One region of the Sporosarcina soli genome, then DNA from elsewhere that is predicted to be linked to it. Evidence: predicted binding sites of a transcription regulator. Region 1 holds the regulator's gene; the other holds the start of a gene.
What was found. The regulator LexA, encoded in region 1, represses DNA repair genes until DNA is damaged. The targets are predictions, from matches to a motif close to CGAACATATGTTCG.
Positions count from the first base shown of each region.

Region 2: ACFPRA_RS00490 (Y-family DNA polymerase) is a predicted target of LexA. The motif match lies at 3,929-3,942, and genes of this name have one in related genera.

Region 1 is NZ_JBHSNO010000005.1:248,733-256,188, reverse strand. It holds gene ACFPRA_RS05590 (methionine gamma-lyase family protein) at 258-1,523, shown strand; gene lexA (transcriptional repressor LexA) at 2,041-2,661, opposite strand; gene yneA (cell division suppressor protein YneA) at 2,857-3,171, shown strand; gene ACFPRA_RS05575 (YneB family resolvase-like protein) at 3,168-3,830, shown strand; gene ACFPRA_RS05570 (DUF896 domain-containing protein) at 3,897-4,130, shown strand; gene tkt (transketolase) at 4,220-6,226, shown strand; gene sirA (sporulation inhibitor of replication protein SirA) at 6,496-6,945, shown strand; gene ACFPRA_RS05555 (YneF family protein) at 7,128-7,364, shown strand.
Region 2 is NZ_JBHSNO010000001.1:109,189-116,644, forward strand. It holds gene ACFPRA_RS00470 (TFIIB-type zinc ribbon-containing protein) at 1-736, opposite strand, end outside; gene ACFPRA_RS00475 (SPFH domain-containing protein) at 755-1,894, opposite strand; gene ACFPRA_RS00480 (MBL fold metallo-hydrolase) at 2,060-3,004, shown strand; gene ACFPRA_RS00485 (SDR family NAD(P)-dependent oxidoreductase) at 2,991-3,743, shown strand; gene ACFPRA_RS00490 (Y-family DNA polymerase) at 3,985-5,238, shown strand; gene ACFPRA_RS00495 (TIGR02677 family protein) at 5,401-6,888, shown strand; gene ACFPRA_RS00500 (TIGR02678 family protein) at 6,894-7,456, shown strand, end outside.

The sequences.
Region 1 (7,456 bases):
AAAAAACGCAGAAATTAAGGCCAATCAAACCCTTCGGTGTTTGACTGGCAACGACTGCGTAACTCACATCCTGTGAGCCTCCGAGCATCTGGCGCCTGGAGTCTGGACGAAAACAAAAGCGGAACGAGGCTAACATTCCTCGTTCCGCTTTTAATTTGCGTATTATTTTTCAATCAAAAAAACAAACCAAAATATTGACCTATGTGGCCAGACTGATAAGATAATGGAGTGACTATTGAATGGAATGAGGAATCACAATGCAATTAACTGAATTGGATGATCGCCTATTAAGCAAAGCGGAAGCGATGGAAGGTAAGCTGGCACCATTTTTCAAAAGTGTCGAAAAAACCGCTTTTTATAATCAACGGAAAGTACTAGCGGCGTTCCGTAAAAATATGGTCAGCGATTTTCATTTGTCCGGCTCAACGGGTTACGGCTATGATGACAGCGGCCGGGATACGCTTGAACAGGTCTATGCCGATGTTTTCGGAGCGGAAGCCTGTCTTGTACGCAATCAGATTATCTCCGGGACACATGCCATTTCGATCAGTTTATTCGGTATCCTGCGGCCGGGTGACGAGCTACTTTATATTACGGGAAAACCTTATGATACACTGGAATCGATCGTTTACGGAAAAGGGAAAGATACCGGCTCACTTGAAGACTATGGCATCACATACAAGCATATCGATCTGAAGGAAGATGGTTCGGTTGATTTTGAAGAAGTTGCGAAAAATATCCATCAGAAGACGAAGATGATCGGTATCCAGCGATCAAAAGGCTACTCCGATCGTCCTTCTTTCATGGTCGATGAAATCGGGGACATGATTCGCAAAGTAAAGGCTATCAATCCGAACCTCGTCGTATTTGTCGACAATTGTTACGGTGAGTTCGTCGAGGAGAAAGAACCGACGGAAGTCGGAGCAGATCTGATGGCAGGATCGCTCATTAAGAATCCGGGCGCAGGTCTTGTAAGGACAGGGGGGTATATCGCGGGGCGTGCTGATTTTGTTGAAAAATGTGCCTATCGAATGACTTCCCCAGGTCTAGGCGCGGAAGCGGGTGCATCGCTCGATACGTTACTGGAAATGTATCAAGGATTTTTCCTCGCGCCGCATATCGTCAGCCAAGCGGTCAAAGGCGCCCTGTTTACAGCGGCAATCCTTGAAGATTTCGGCTTGCAGACATCGCCCCATTATACAGACAAAAGAACGGATCTCATTCAATCGGTTTCATTCGCTAATGCGGATCAAATGATAGCGTTTTGTCGGACGATTCAATCGAACTCGCCGATCAATGCCCATTATGCACCTGAGCCTTCCTATATGCCTGGTTATGCGGATGACGTCATCATGGCGGCCGGGACATTCATCCAAGGCTCCAGCATTGAACTGACAGCGGATGGCCCGATCAGGCCGCCGTATACGGCTTACGTCCAAGGGGGGCTGACGTATGAGCATGTTAAAGCCGCCGTCCTGTCTTCCATTGAAAAACTTGTTGAGGATCAATTAATCGAAAACTAGGCACGGAGAAGATGGAAGTGCCCTTTATCTACATTCAGCAGAAGACTCCCACCTCCCCAGGTGGCGAGATGAATGCGATTTTGTTTTTTCTGTTCAGCGTTTGTTCAAACGCCCGCTGAACGAATAATGGAAGGCAGTCTAAGTGCGCGACGTCCTAAAAGGAAAGTGCCTTAATTTCTACAAAGATCGCAGAAATACGGCAAATCGAACCCTTCGCTGTTCGATTCGCAACGACTGCATGACCTACATCCTGTAGACCCGCGGATGTCACAAGTTTTTAGAGGAGCTTTTCTTCCAAAAGCGTTGGGCGCCTGATTAGCAGCGACAGGCATAAGGTGAAGATGTGGCGTGGCGTTTTTTGCCACAGAACAGCTTTGACTTATGACCTAAGCTCCTGGCGCCCAGAGCTAGATGCGAGCGAGCTCTGGACGCAATTACGCCGAGGCGTAATTGATACCAAACAAAAAGAGCTATTCCGTATGCAAGCATGCAACGGAATAGCTCTTTTTGTTTGAAATTAATGAATCAATCGATAGACCCCGACAACTTTACCGAGAATTGAGACGTTATCGACAATAATCGGATCCATCGAGGCATTTTCAGGTTGCAACCGGAAATAGCCTTGTTCTTTAAAGAAGCGTTTGACGGTCGCTTCGTCATCTTCTGTCATCGCAACGACGATTTCCCCATTATTGGCTGTCGCTTGCTGTTTGACGACGACATGGTCGCCATTCAAGATACCGGCTTCAATCATACTGTTGCCGACAATTTCAAGCATGAACAGCTTGTCTTCCGCCGTACCGAACGATTCGGGAAGAGGGAAGTACTCTTCGATATTTTCAATCGCTGTAATCGGTAATCCCGCTGTGACTTTTCCAACAAGCGGCACATGGAGAACACCTGGTTTCATCGCGTCCAATCCATCCGGATCGAGAATTTCAATCGCTCTCGGCTTTGTTGGATCTCGCCTGATAAACCCCTTGCTTTCCAGACGAGCAAGATGTCCGTGAACCGTCGAACTGGAAGCTAGGCCGACCGCTTCACCAATTTCCCGCACGGATGGTGGATAACCTTTTTTCTTCACTTCCTCTTTGATAAAAGACAATATATCTTCCTGTCTTTTTGAAATCTTTTTCACTCCATTCACCTCTCAACTCGTAATCTCTTTTTCTTCGGATGATGAATACGAACAACCGAACTTTTCATATCATCATTATAACAGCCGTTCGCATGGATGGCAAACACAAGTTCTGAAAAGATGTTGACAATCCAATTGGGCTTTTTTATAATGAGAACAAGTATTCCGAACAAATATTCGTGGAGGGGATTTTTTATGACTTTCATCAAAAATAATAGCTATTTTTTTGTACTGTTCATTTTATGTATAGGCTTTACAATGATAGGTGTAAACAAGTTGAATAAAGAAGCGGCTTATCTAGAGATCACGGTTTCCGAAGGCGATTCACTATGGGCATTGGCTCATCAGCATGCGGACAATCGTCCGGTGAATGAATGGATTGAAGATGTGGTGAAACTGAATGATTTAGCGACATCCACCATCCATCCCGGAACTGAATTGCGTTTGCCGTCTTACGAGAAACTAAGGAATAAGTCCTTCGATCATCAAATAGCGGAGAGTGGAAGATGAGTGATTACAGGAAAAGCTGTGTCATCTATTGCCGGGTGAGCACAGAGAAAAATGCCCAGGAGATGTCCTTGGCAAGGCAGGAAGAAGAGCTGAAGGACTTGGCGGCTACATTGGATTTTGAAATAGCTGATTGCTTTAGGGACAAACATAGCGGTTATGATATTGAGCGGGAAGGTTTGCTTTCACTTCTTGACTTTGTAAGGGATGAGAAAGTGGACGCGGTTTTGATCCAAGATGAGACAAGACTTGGACGTGGGAATGCACGGATGGCGGTTTTACATCTGCTGGCGAAAACCGATACGGCTGTTTATTCCCACAATGATGGCGGTCCGATTGCACTCAATGAGATGGATACGATGCTGCTGGAAATTTTGGCGATCGTAGAGGAATACCAAAGGAAATTACATAATGCTAAAATTAGGCGTGGAATGAGACGGGCCGTGAAGGAAGGGTACCGGCCGGAGCGCAACTTGAAAAACAGGGGAAATCCGGAAGGGCGTGAGCGGATTGAAGTGCCGATCAGTGAGATTGTGGCGTTAAGGGATAAGGGTTTGACATACGAAGAGATCACAGGTGTTCTGAAAGGTCTCGGTCATGATATTAGCAAAGCGACTGTCCACCGTCGTTATAAGGAATTTGAAATGGAGCAGGAAGGCTGATTGTTTGCACTTTCTGCTCTTTTTGTATACGTTCTAAGTATTCTTTATTAAATGGAGGAAACGATAATGCTTTCAAAAGATAAAATCAAGCGCATTAACGAATTGTCAAAAAAATCGAAGACGTCGGGACTCACGATTGAAGAAGCGAAAGAGCAGACGCAATTGCGCAAGGAGTATTTGGAGTCATTCCGAACATCCATGCGTGATACGATTGAGCATGTCAAAGTGGTTGATCCGGATGGCAATGATGTGACCCCGGAAAAAGTGAAACAAGCCCGCAATCATAAATACCTCAACTGACCTTTGCATTCATCCACCGGATTGTCTAAACTAGTAGATGGAAGTAATGTTAGACTACTTTGATTTTGAATTGTGAAAGGATGTATACAATGACTCAACAGATCGATCAACTCGCGATTAACACGATCCGTACTCTGTCCATCGATGCAATTGAAAAAGCGAATTCCGGCCATCCGGGATTACCGATGGGCGCGGCGCCGATGGCTTATACATTATGGACAAAGCATATGCACCATAATCCTGCAAACCCGAAATGGTTTAACCGCGACCGTTTCATTCTTTCCGCTGGCCATGGATCAATGCTACTTTACAGCTTACTGCATCTAGGCGGTTACGATCTTCCGATGGATGAAATCAAAAACTTCAGACAGTGGAATTCAAAAACGCCTGGTCACCCGGAATACGGTCATACAGCTGGCGTTGAAGCGACGACAGGACCGCTTGGGCAAGGGATCGGGATGGCTGTCGGAATGGCGATGGCAGAAAGACATCTTGCTGCAACTTATAATCAGCCCGGTTTCGAAGTGGTCGATCACCACACTTTTGCACTCTGCGGCGATGGTGATTTAATGGAAGGTGTTGCAGCTGAAGCGATTTCACTTGCGGGCCATCTCCAGTTGAATAAACTGATCGTTCTATACGATAGTAATGATATTTCCCTCGATGGGGATTTGGATATGTCCTTCACTGAAAATATCCGTAAACGATTCGAGTCTTACGGCTGGAATTACATCCGTGTAGAAGATGGCAATAATATCGGACTCATTTCAAATGCGATCGAAGAAGCGAAAGGAAATGAAGGAGGCCCGACAATCATCGAAGTGAAAACAGTGATCGGCTACGGCTCTCCAAACAAATCCGGTAAAGCGGACTCACACGGCGCACCACTTGGCGAAGATGAGATGAAATTAACGAAAGAATATTACAAGTGGACATTTGAAGAAGACTTCCATGTTCCGGAAGGGGTTTATGAAACCTTCCAAGAAGCAGCCGAGCAATTGGGCGCGAAAAAGGAACAAGAATGGAACGAATTATTTGCAAATTACAAAGCTGCACATGGTGAACTTGCGCAACAATTGCAAGATGCCATTGATCGCAAACTTCCGGAAGGATTTGAACAAGCTTTGCCGGTATATGAAGCAGGTACATCCCACGCGACTCGTTCCGCATCAGGCGATGCCATCAATGCGATTGCGAAAACAGTCCCTTCATTCTTCGGAGGTAGTGCGGATCTTGCAGGCTCCAATAAGACGACGATCAAAGGGGCGGGGGATTTCCTACCGGCCAATTATGCTGGACGTAACATTTGGTTCGGCGTCCGCGAATTCGCTATGGGGACAGCACTGAACGGAATGGCTTTACACGGCGGTCTACAAGTATTCGGGGGTACGTTCTTCGTATTCAGCGATTACGTCCGACCAGCAATCCGTTTGTCTTCTCTGATGGGCGTACCGGTTACGTATGTCTTCACACATGATAGCGTTGCAGTTGGTGAAGATGGCCCGACACATGAGCCTGTCGAGCATCTTGCTTCTTTACGTGCAATGCCAGGTCTATCGGTCATTCGTCCAGCCGATGCTAATGAGACATCAGCGGCATGGCATACGGCAGTAACCTCTGAAAGTACGCCAACCGTCCTTGTTCTTTCTCGTCAAAACTTGCCTGTTTTGCCGAAGTCGGGTGAACTTGCAATGACGGGTGTCAAAAAAGGGGCGTACATCGTATCGCCGGCGACAAAAGAACAAGCAGATGCGATATTACTGGCAACGGGCTCAGAAGTGAGTCTAGCTGTGGCTGCTCAGAAAACGCTGTTGGCAGAAGGCATTGACGCAGCAGTCGTATCAATGCCGTCATGGGATCTGTTTGAAAAACAAGACGAAGCTTACAAACAAAGCGTTTTACCAAAAGAAGTGAAAAAACGTCTTGCGATTGAAATGGGAACATCACTCGGATGGCATAAGTATACAGGTGATGAAGGAGCAGTCCTTTCCATCGATACATTCGGTGCGAGTGCTCCTGGAGATACAGTGATCAAAGAATTCGGATTTACTGAAGAAAATGTCGTTACAAAAGTGAAAGAGTTATTCAATAACTAATATCGAACGGAAAACTGTTCCGCTGTTCAGAAAAAGGACGGCTGGAACAGTTTTCTTTTATCCTCACAAATTCTCTTTCTTTTCCGACAATAATAGTGTGGTTCTATTCCGCAATCTGACAGCCTTTTTAATACGGAAGCTGTACGCTATAAATAGGTGCAAGCAACAGCTGGAGAAAATGAGTGAGGAGGTGAAAGCCGTTCGCTAATTTTTTTGTTTTACCCGCAGGGGTAACAAACAAAGTTAATAGATTGGCAACGGTGACGATTATGCGATCATATGGAATTTATAAGGTGAAAGAAATGTACCAGCCATTTGTTATAGGGCGAGAAAGACTGCTGTATGATTTGTTGAAAGAAGATGGGCTTCAAAATGATTACTTACCGGAAGTACATTACTTATGTGAAGAGCTTGAAGATCAGTTGATTGACGAAGCGATCATGACCAATCTTGGGAAAGGCTTTCCGTCCATTGAATACCGGGATCAAGAATACAAATTGACCCATCCGGTGAAAGGTTCCATTGTCATCTCACAATCATCTTATTCGCTGAATGTCTGCTGCAATGGTTCAAGGATGTTGGATTTGGATCTGTTCGTCGCATTATCCGGCTCGGATGACCGATTTTTTGCGGTGATGGATGGTCAGGGAGAATGGGGATGGTTGAAACCGATTAAATATACAGATCTTCGTGTGAAAGAGGCTGCTGGCTTATTATGATCAATCCATGTCGAATCGGATAGGGATACGCGTTTTTATTGTGCGTCTCTATCCGATTTGTCATGTAATCCACGCACAATACTATAATTTTCCGGGCGTCCATTGCTATTCACTGCCGCAATGTTGTATAATCCTTCATGGTAGAGTAAACTCGAATTACTGAGGTGAAGGAGGTATAGCGGATGAGTACTGTATGGTGGATCGTATTGATCATCGTCGCGCTAATCGCAGGTGTGGCCCTCGGATTTTTCATTGCACGTCAATATATGATGAAATATTTGAAAGATAACCCGCCGATTAATGAAGAAATGCTACGTATGATGATGATGCAGATGGGTCAAAAGCCTTCACAAAAGAAGATCAATCAAATGATGGCACAAATGAACAAAGTGAGTGACAAGGCCAGCAAGAAGAAATGATGGAATGTGACGCGGACAAGCCGTGTCGGATTACTGCTTGCTCAAAATAAGAAAGAAATTATAACATAGGAAAAACCCATTCGATGCTTTGA
Region 2 (7,456 bases), on a different contig from region 1:
GTCCATTCAGATCAAAAGGCTCGATCTTATCAATAAGCCCGGTGGCCACGTTACGGGAAGCTTTGACTAATACATCATCAAAAAATTCCCTGTAACGCCCGCTTTCCGTCCGCCAGCTAATTTTCCGGACTTGCTCTGTCACTTGTTTTGGCTTTCCATCTTCGATGACGGTACGTGTCTCCGTCACATAATAATAAGTTCCAATTTGGACGACAAAGGAGGAGTCGGTTTGTGAGTCGAATGTCCAATAGGGCAAATAGGTACCTGTAATTTTATTCAATTGATATGATTGCTTCAACTTGGAAGGGGCGAAATAACGTTTTCGGATCCATACTTTGAATTTATCAACGGCCTCTTCTTTTGTTATCCGGAAAGGAATAACCAATGCAGGTTTGATACCTGCATGGTGTTCACTGGTGGCAATATGCGAAGAACCGCAAAATGAACAGAAATCCGCTACTTTATCTTTGTCCAACAGTGTTTCGGCACCACAATTTTCACATTTGAAAACGCGTTTTTCGTCATCCCAGCTATGGTTTTCCTTTTCGAGGGCTTGTAAAAAATCGTGTTCAATGGTGTTTTCACGCGTTGTTTCGATTTCTCTTTCACTGTCACAAAACGGGCATTTCAATGTTCCGGTTGCCGGTTCGAACACCGCATTGCCGCCACAGGAAAGGCATTGATTCACTTTTGTTTCTTCAATTATTTTAAAATCTTCATTTTCCAAGCGGCTCACATGCACACCTCATCCTTGTTATAAGCTGTCGCCGCAGTCGCCACAAAATTTGGCATCCGGAGCGTTTACGTTGCCGCATTTCGCACACGTTTTTTCCGTCACTTGTTTTGTGCCACATTGTCCGCAGAACTTTGCATCTGCGTCGATATCTGCCTGGCAGCTAATGCATGGGACTTTTGGTGTTTGAAGGGCTTTCCCGCATTCCCCACAAAATTTTGCTCCCGCGTTATTGGGTGACTGGCAATGTGGACAGTTCACTTTATCGGGCTGGGCTGTAGGAGGGACCGGTTGCTGCTGATTTCCTTGGAAAGCATTCGCCATCATATTGCCGAGTGCGGCGCCTGCCCCCAAGCCTGCCCCTGCTCCTGCTAGTCCGCCGCCTTCATTTCTCGCTGCATCCCGAATGGCTTCCGCTGCCTGGAATTGCTGGTACTGATTTATATTTCCGAGCACACCCATCGATGTCCGTTTATCCATCATTTTTTCGACTTCTTCAGGCAACGACAAGTTTTCAATATAGAGGGAAGTGATCTCGAATCCAAACGCATTAAACCGTTCTACCATCTTTTCTTTCCCTCGTTCACTGAGCTCATCGTAATACATGGCTAAATCCAAAGCCGGTATTTTCGATTCGGCAAACAGATCGGTCAATCCCGATAGCACCATCTTTTTCAACTGTCCTTCGATGCTACTCGTATCGAAAGAGGCATTCGTTCCGAACACTTCTTTCAGGAAGACAGTCGGTTCGGACACACGGTACGAATAGATGCCATACCCGCGTAAACGGATCATACCGAACTCCGGGTCCCGCATCATGATTGGATTGGAAGTTCCCCATTTCTGATTGATAAATTGCTTCGTATTGACAAAATATACTTCCGCTTTAAACGGAGAGTTAAATCCATGTTTCCATGCCTTTAACTTTGTCAAAATCGGCATATTTTGCGTATATAATAGATGACGCCCCGGACCGAAGACATCTGCAATCTCTCCTTCGTGGACAAAAATGGCCACTTGTGATTCCCGGACGGTCAGTTCAGCTCCCATTTTAATTTCATTATTATGCACGGGGAACCGGTACACCATTGTATTCGTATTTGAATCGGTCCACTCAATGACCTCGATAAACTGATTTTTGAAAAATCCGAACAAACCCATTCTTATGAGCCCTCCCAACAACGTAGTAAACTGCTTTCATTATACCATGAAACGACAAAATCTCTTTTGCTTTGCTAGAAAAAAGGGAAAACAGTGGATGACGTTTGTGACGAAAAGATGTACAATAGACTGAACACTCATTCATTTTTAAAAGGAGCTTTTGCGATGATTCATAAAATAATCATTCCTACGCCATATGCAGTAGGAGATGTGAATGCATTTCTTGTCAAAGGGGATGCGCTTACACTTGTCGATGCCGGACCGAAATCATCGGAAGCATACGAAGCTTTACGCCATGGCTTGAAAGAGGCGGGCTATACATTCAATGATGTTGAGCAAGTCATTTTGACGCATCATCACCCCGATCATGCCGGTTGGATCGATGCATTTGATCGTGCAGAAGTTCTCGGCCATCGCTATAATGATTTGTGGTTGAAACGTGATGAAGCATTTTTCAAGTATCATGATAGTTTCTATCTAAATTGTTTGATCGAAGAAGGAGTTCCTGAAGAATATCATTTTTGGGTAAAGCGTATGAAACGTTCCGTTGAATTGATGGGTGAGCGACCGCTCGATCAATTTCTGACGGAAGGGGATGCTGTTCCCGGACATGAGGGGTGGGTTGTATTGGAAACACCAGGTCATGCACAAAGTCATATCGTGCTTTGGCATGAAAAGACAGGGGCGATGATTGGGGGAGATTTAGTGCTCGAAAAAGTGTCCTCTAATCCGCTTATTGAACCGCCACTTGATCCTCAAATGGAGCGTTCACGTTCTCTCTTGCAATATCAACGTTCGTTGAAACGTTTGCTTGACATGCCTGTTGACGTCATTTATAGCGGACATGGCGATGAAGTCCGGAATGTCCATGCATTGATTGAAAGCCGGTTGGCAAAACAGCGTGACCGGGCGATGAAAGTGCTCGCGATGATGAACGGCGGCTCGCGGACGATTTTCGAACTAACCCGTGAACTGTTTCCCGCTGTATACGAAAAAGAGCTCGGCTTAACCTTATCTGAGACCATTGGACAAACCGATTATCTCATCGAGCAAGAACTGATCCACGAAACACGCGATGAAAATGGCGTTCTCCATTATGCACAAGCGTAAATCGATCCTGGTTACGGGAGCAACAAGCGGTGTCGGTTTTGCGGTGACGAAACGGTTGTTGGCAGAAGGGCATGCCGTTTGGGCGACAGGCAGGGCAGTGGACGCGTTATGGGAGCTGCAGCAAGCCGGTGCGCTGACCATCCGGGCCGATTTATCCAAGCAGCAAGATCTTGATTATTTAGTGGCACAAATCAGTTCACCTGATGTCGTTATTTTTTCAGCTGGGATCGGTATGTTTGACTATGCCTATGAAACTGCTGATCAAACGATACAAGACACGATGGATCTCAACGTTGTTGCACCGATGCGGCTCACGAAACAGTTGTTGCCCGGTATGATGGAACGCAAACAGGGGCAACTGATCTATTTAGGATCACAAGCAGGGAAAGTGTCTACACCGAAGTCTTCGATTTACGCAGCATCCAAACATGCCATGATCGGCTATACGAATGGACTACGTATGGAACTTGAGCCATTCGGTATCGATGTGACGACCATCAATCCGGGCCCGATCGATACACCATTTCTAGATCTCGCGGATAAAACGGGCCATTACCGACAGTCGATCGGCAAACATTTGTTGACGGTGGATCAGGTGGTCGATGCGATTATGAAAACGATCGACAACCCTGTCCGAGAAGTGAATCTGCCATGGTATATGGGGATAACAAGCAAACTGTATGCGGTCGCCCCCGCACTTGTTGAGCGTTTAGGGCGTAAATTTTTCATGAAAAAATAATTTGCCACGGCCTACGAGGTTGTGGTGTTTTTTATTTGATCGACTATGGATTGATTGCTTTTTGATGGAGCGTCGTACGGTTTCCTAGAGCTGTCTTACAGTTCCATCTCTTTGTCTAACAGTTACGAGTCTTTCGCACAGTTTTAAGGGATTTTCAAATTCAGGAAAAATATACCGATAGTATATGAACGTGCGTTCGTCATATACTATAAAGAACATCAGTTCTATCGGAGGCGTTCGTATGTATGAACATTTACCGGACCGGAAAATCATCTGTCTCGATATGCGTAGCTTTTACGCCAGTTGTGCAGCCGTGATGGAAGGGCTGGATGTGATGGAAACGCCGATTGCGATTATCGGTAATAAAGAGCGGAAAGGCGGTGTAGTTCTCGCTGCATCTCCGCCATTGAAAAAACAATTCGGGGTGCAAACGGGGATGCGCCTGTTCGAAATTCCGGATGATCCAGCGATTCATTTGATTGAACCTAAAATGCAGTTTTATATTGACGTATCCATGGAAATTGTTCGTCTGCTGAACAGTTATGTGCCGAAAGAAGCGATCCATGTATATAGCGTGGATGAAAGTTTCATTGACTTGAGCGGAACAGAACGGCTATGGGGACCCGTTGAGCAAGCTGTTGAAAGGATACAAGAGGATCTCCTGAGCCAATTTCAATTGCCTTCCGCGTGTGGCATAGGGCCGAATATGTTACTGGCAAAAATTGCGCTCGATCTGGAGGCGAAAAAAACGGGGATTGCGAAGTGGACATACGAAGACGTGCCGATGAAGTTATGGCCGATTGCGCCGCTCAGCCGTATGTGGGGGATCGGCAGGCGCCTGGAGAAAACCTTGAATGATATGGGGATATTTTCAGTTGGGGACCTTGCACATGCCTCTCTTGATAGGTTAGAGAAGAAATTCGGCATTATGGGCAATCAGTTGTATTACCATGCGCATGGCATCGATCTATCAGATATGGGTGCCCCACTGATCGAAGGGCAGGCGAGTTTTGGCAAAGGGCAAATCCTTTATCGTGATTATCAGACACGGAAAGATGTGCTTACCGTCATTCTTGAAATGTGCGAAGATGTCGCGATGCGGGCAAGGAGAGCGAGGAAGGCGGGACGCACTGTCCATCTGTCTGTCGGTTATTCGAAGCAAGCGCTTGGTGGTGGTTTTGGCCGCTCGCGTTCGATGAGCGAGGCGACCAACGACACGATGAAAATTTACAAGATGTGCATGGCATTATTCGAAGAATTTCACGATGGTCGACCTGTGAGACGTCTGGCGATCAGCCTGGCGAATCTGGAAGATGAGAGTTCTATGCAATTGAGTCTATTCGACGAGCATAACTGGCGCAACCGCGAACTTGGTGAAACGATGGATGCGTTACGAAACAAGTACGGCTCGAATGCTATTTTGCGGGCGGTTTCATATACAGAGGCGGGGACAGCTGTGGAAAGGGCGAAATTGATTGGGGGGCATTTTCGGTAGGGTAGCTATCGGATTGTGTGAACTCGATTGTGGTACTATAAGACTAATAATTAGCTTTGTTATTGCCGTCTATCACAATGATTAAATTGTAAAGAATAAACATTTCTGAACTTTGGGCTAAAAAAGAAAAAACAAATAAAGTGTGAAAAGAAGGTGACGTTTTTGAATTTGACGATGAAGAAAATTTTGGAAGCAAGCTATTTAACTGCAGATTCTGTCGCTCACTATCGTTCGATTTTACGGTATTTTTACCATCAGCATGAGCGGATGCGGGACTTCATCACCCCTGAAGAAATTTTGGAGCATATGCGTTCCATTCCGGAGTTTTTCGATTACGGGGAAGAGCAGCTCCATCTACAGTTAGGTCAATTGGTGAAATGGAATAACCTGATTGCCAGGCAGGATATGACGAATGCGAAGACGATTGAAGAATATAAGAAAAAAAGATTTCGCTATCAGTGCACACCGTATACTGTCGAAATCGAGCGTATGCTCATGCAGTTGGAGAAAATTGGTGATCAATTCCAAGGTTCGCTGGAGCGTTCGCAATTTGAACGGTTGCTTCAGGCACTTGTAACATTACAAAAGGAATTGGCAAGCGAAATCGAGCTTCCACCTGAAGAATACATGCGAATTTGGGAAGATGTTTTTCGCTATTTTCAATCAATCCGTACAAGTACGGCCGATTATATTGCTTACATCAATAGCGAACAAGCCGATCAGCGCATGCAGTCAGAGGCATTTCTCGTTTATAAAAACCAATTCACGACCTATTTGCGTGATTTCATCGTCTCCTTGCAAAAAACCTCTCTGCAAATACAGCAACGGTTGAGTGAACTGGAAACGGATAAGATGCAATCGTATTTCCTGAAACTAGTGGATCATCGAAAAGCCATTCCTCGCCTGGAAGATGTCACTTCCTCAGTGGAAGATTGGCTGCTTGAATATGAAGAGTATTGGTCATCCCTTCGACGTTGGTTTTTAGGCTCGGGAGCCCAACAAAGCGAATTGGATGCCCTTCAACGGCAGACCAATGAGATGATCAGAAGAATGACTAGATATGTGCAACGGATCGGCGAACGCCAGCAACATTTTCGCAGTCGCAAAAAAGATTATTTACATTTGGCGAAATGGTTCACCGCATGCGAACAAATCGAAGATGCGCATAAACTTTCCGCTGTCGTTTTTGGTTCATTGACCACTCAGCATATTCATCTTGAAGAGGGAACGACTGATAATCTTTATGCTGATACATGGGATGAAGAACCTGTACAGCTTACCATCAAACCGAGGACAAATCGCTACCGTGAGAAAACGAAACCGGGCTCCTTTTCTTCCAATAAAGAAAAAAAGAAGCGGCAAAGGGACGAATATTTAAAAGAGCGTCAGCAGGAACAGAACCTAATCGAGCAGTACATGGAACAAGGCGTCATTAAGCTATCCTCACTTGGTGAGGTAGATCCATTTATTCGGAAGGTATTATTGAATTGGATTGGCAAATCGATGGCGACTAAAAATAGAACCGTAACGACTGATTACGGATTGAAAGTCAAAGTGAAATTACATAAGGAACGAACGATAACGCTACAAGCGAAGGATGGAAATCTGGTGATGCCTGATGCTACGTTCGAATTTGAACAGCAGGGGTGAGAGCAGTGGAACCGATACCTATTTTCGACGAAAAAGCAAAGTATGGCATGGATTTGTTATTCCATCATTATTGGATTTTGCGTGAAGAACAGCCCGAGTGGTATCAACTTATCCGGGAACGGGAAAAAGTATTGCGGCGTTATATCGATGAAAAATTCGGTCTGCGTCTCATTGTGCATCAGCACTTTATCAAATTGGAAAAAATACCGGTAGAACCGGAACAATGGATGGGGATTCAAGACTTTCAAGAGCCGATGGATTACGCGATCTTCTGTTGTGCGCTTTCATTTCTAGAAGGGAAGGCTGTGGATGAGCAATTTCTCTTATCGGAATTATGTCAGGATATTCAAGGTGACTATCCCGATGAACTTCCGCTTGACTGGACGTTGTACACTCATAGGAAGTCATTGATACGTGCCGTGAAAAAACTGATGGATTTCAGGGTCATCCGTACAATCGATGGAGACATTGGAAGGTTTGATCATGATGAAGAACAGGAAGTTTTATATGAAGCGACCGTATATAGCCGTTATTTTATGCGGAGCTATCCAGATGATTTTTCGGCCTA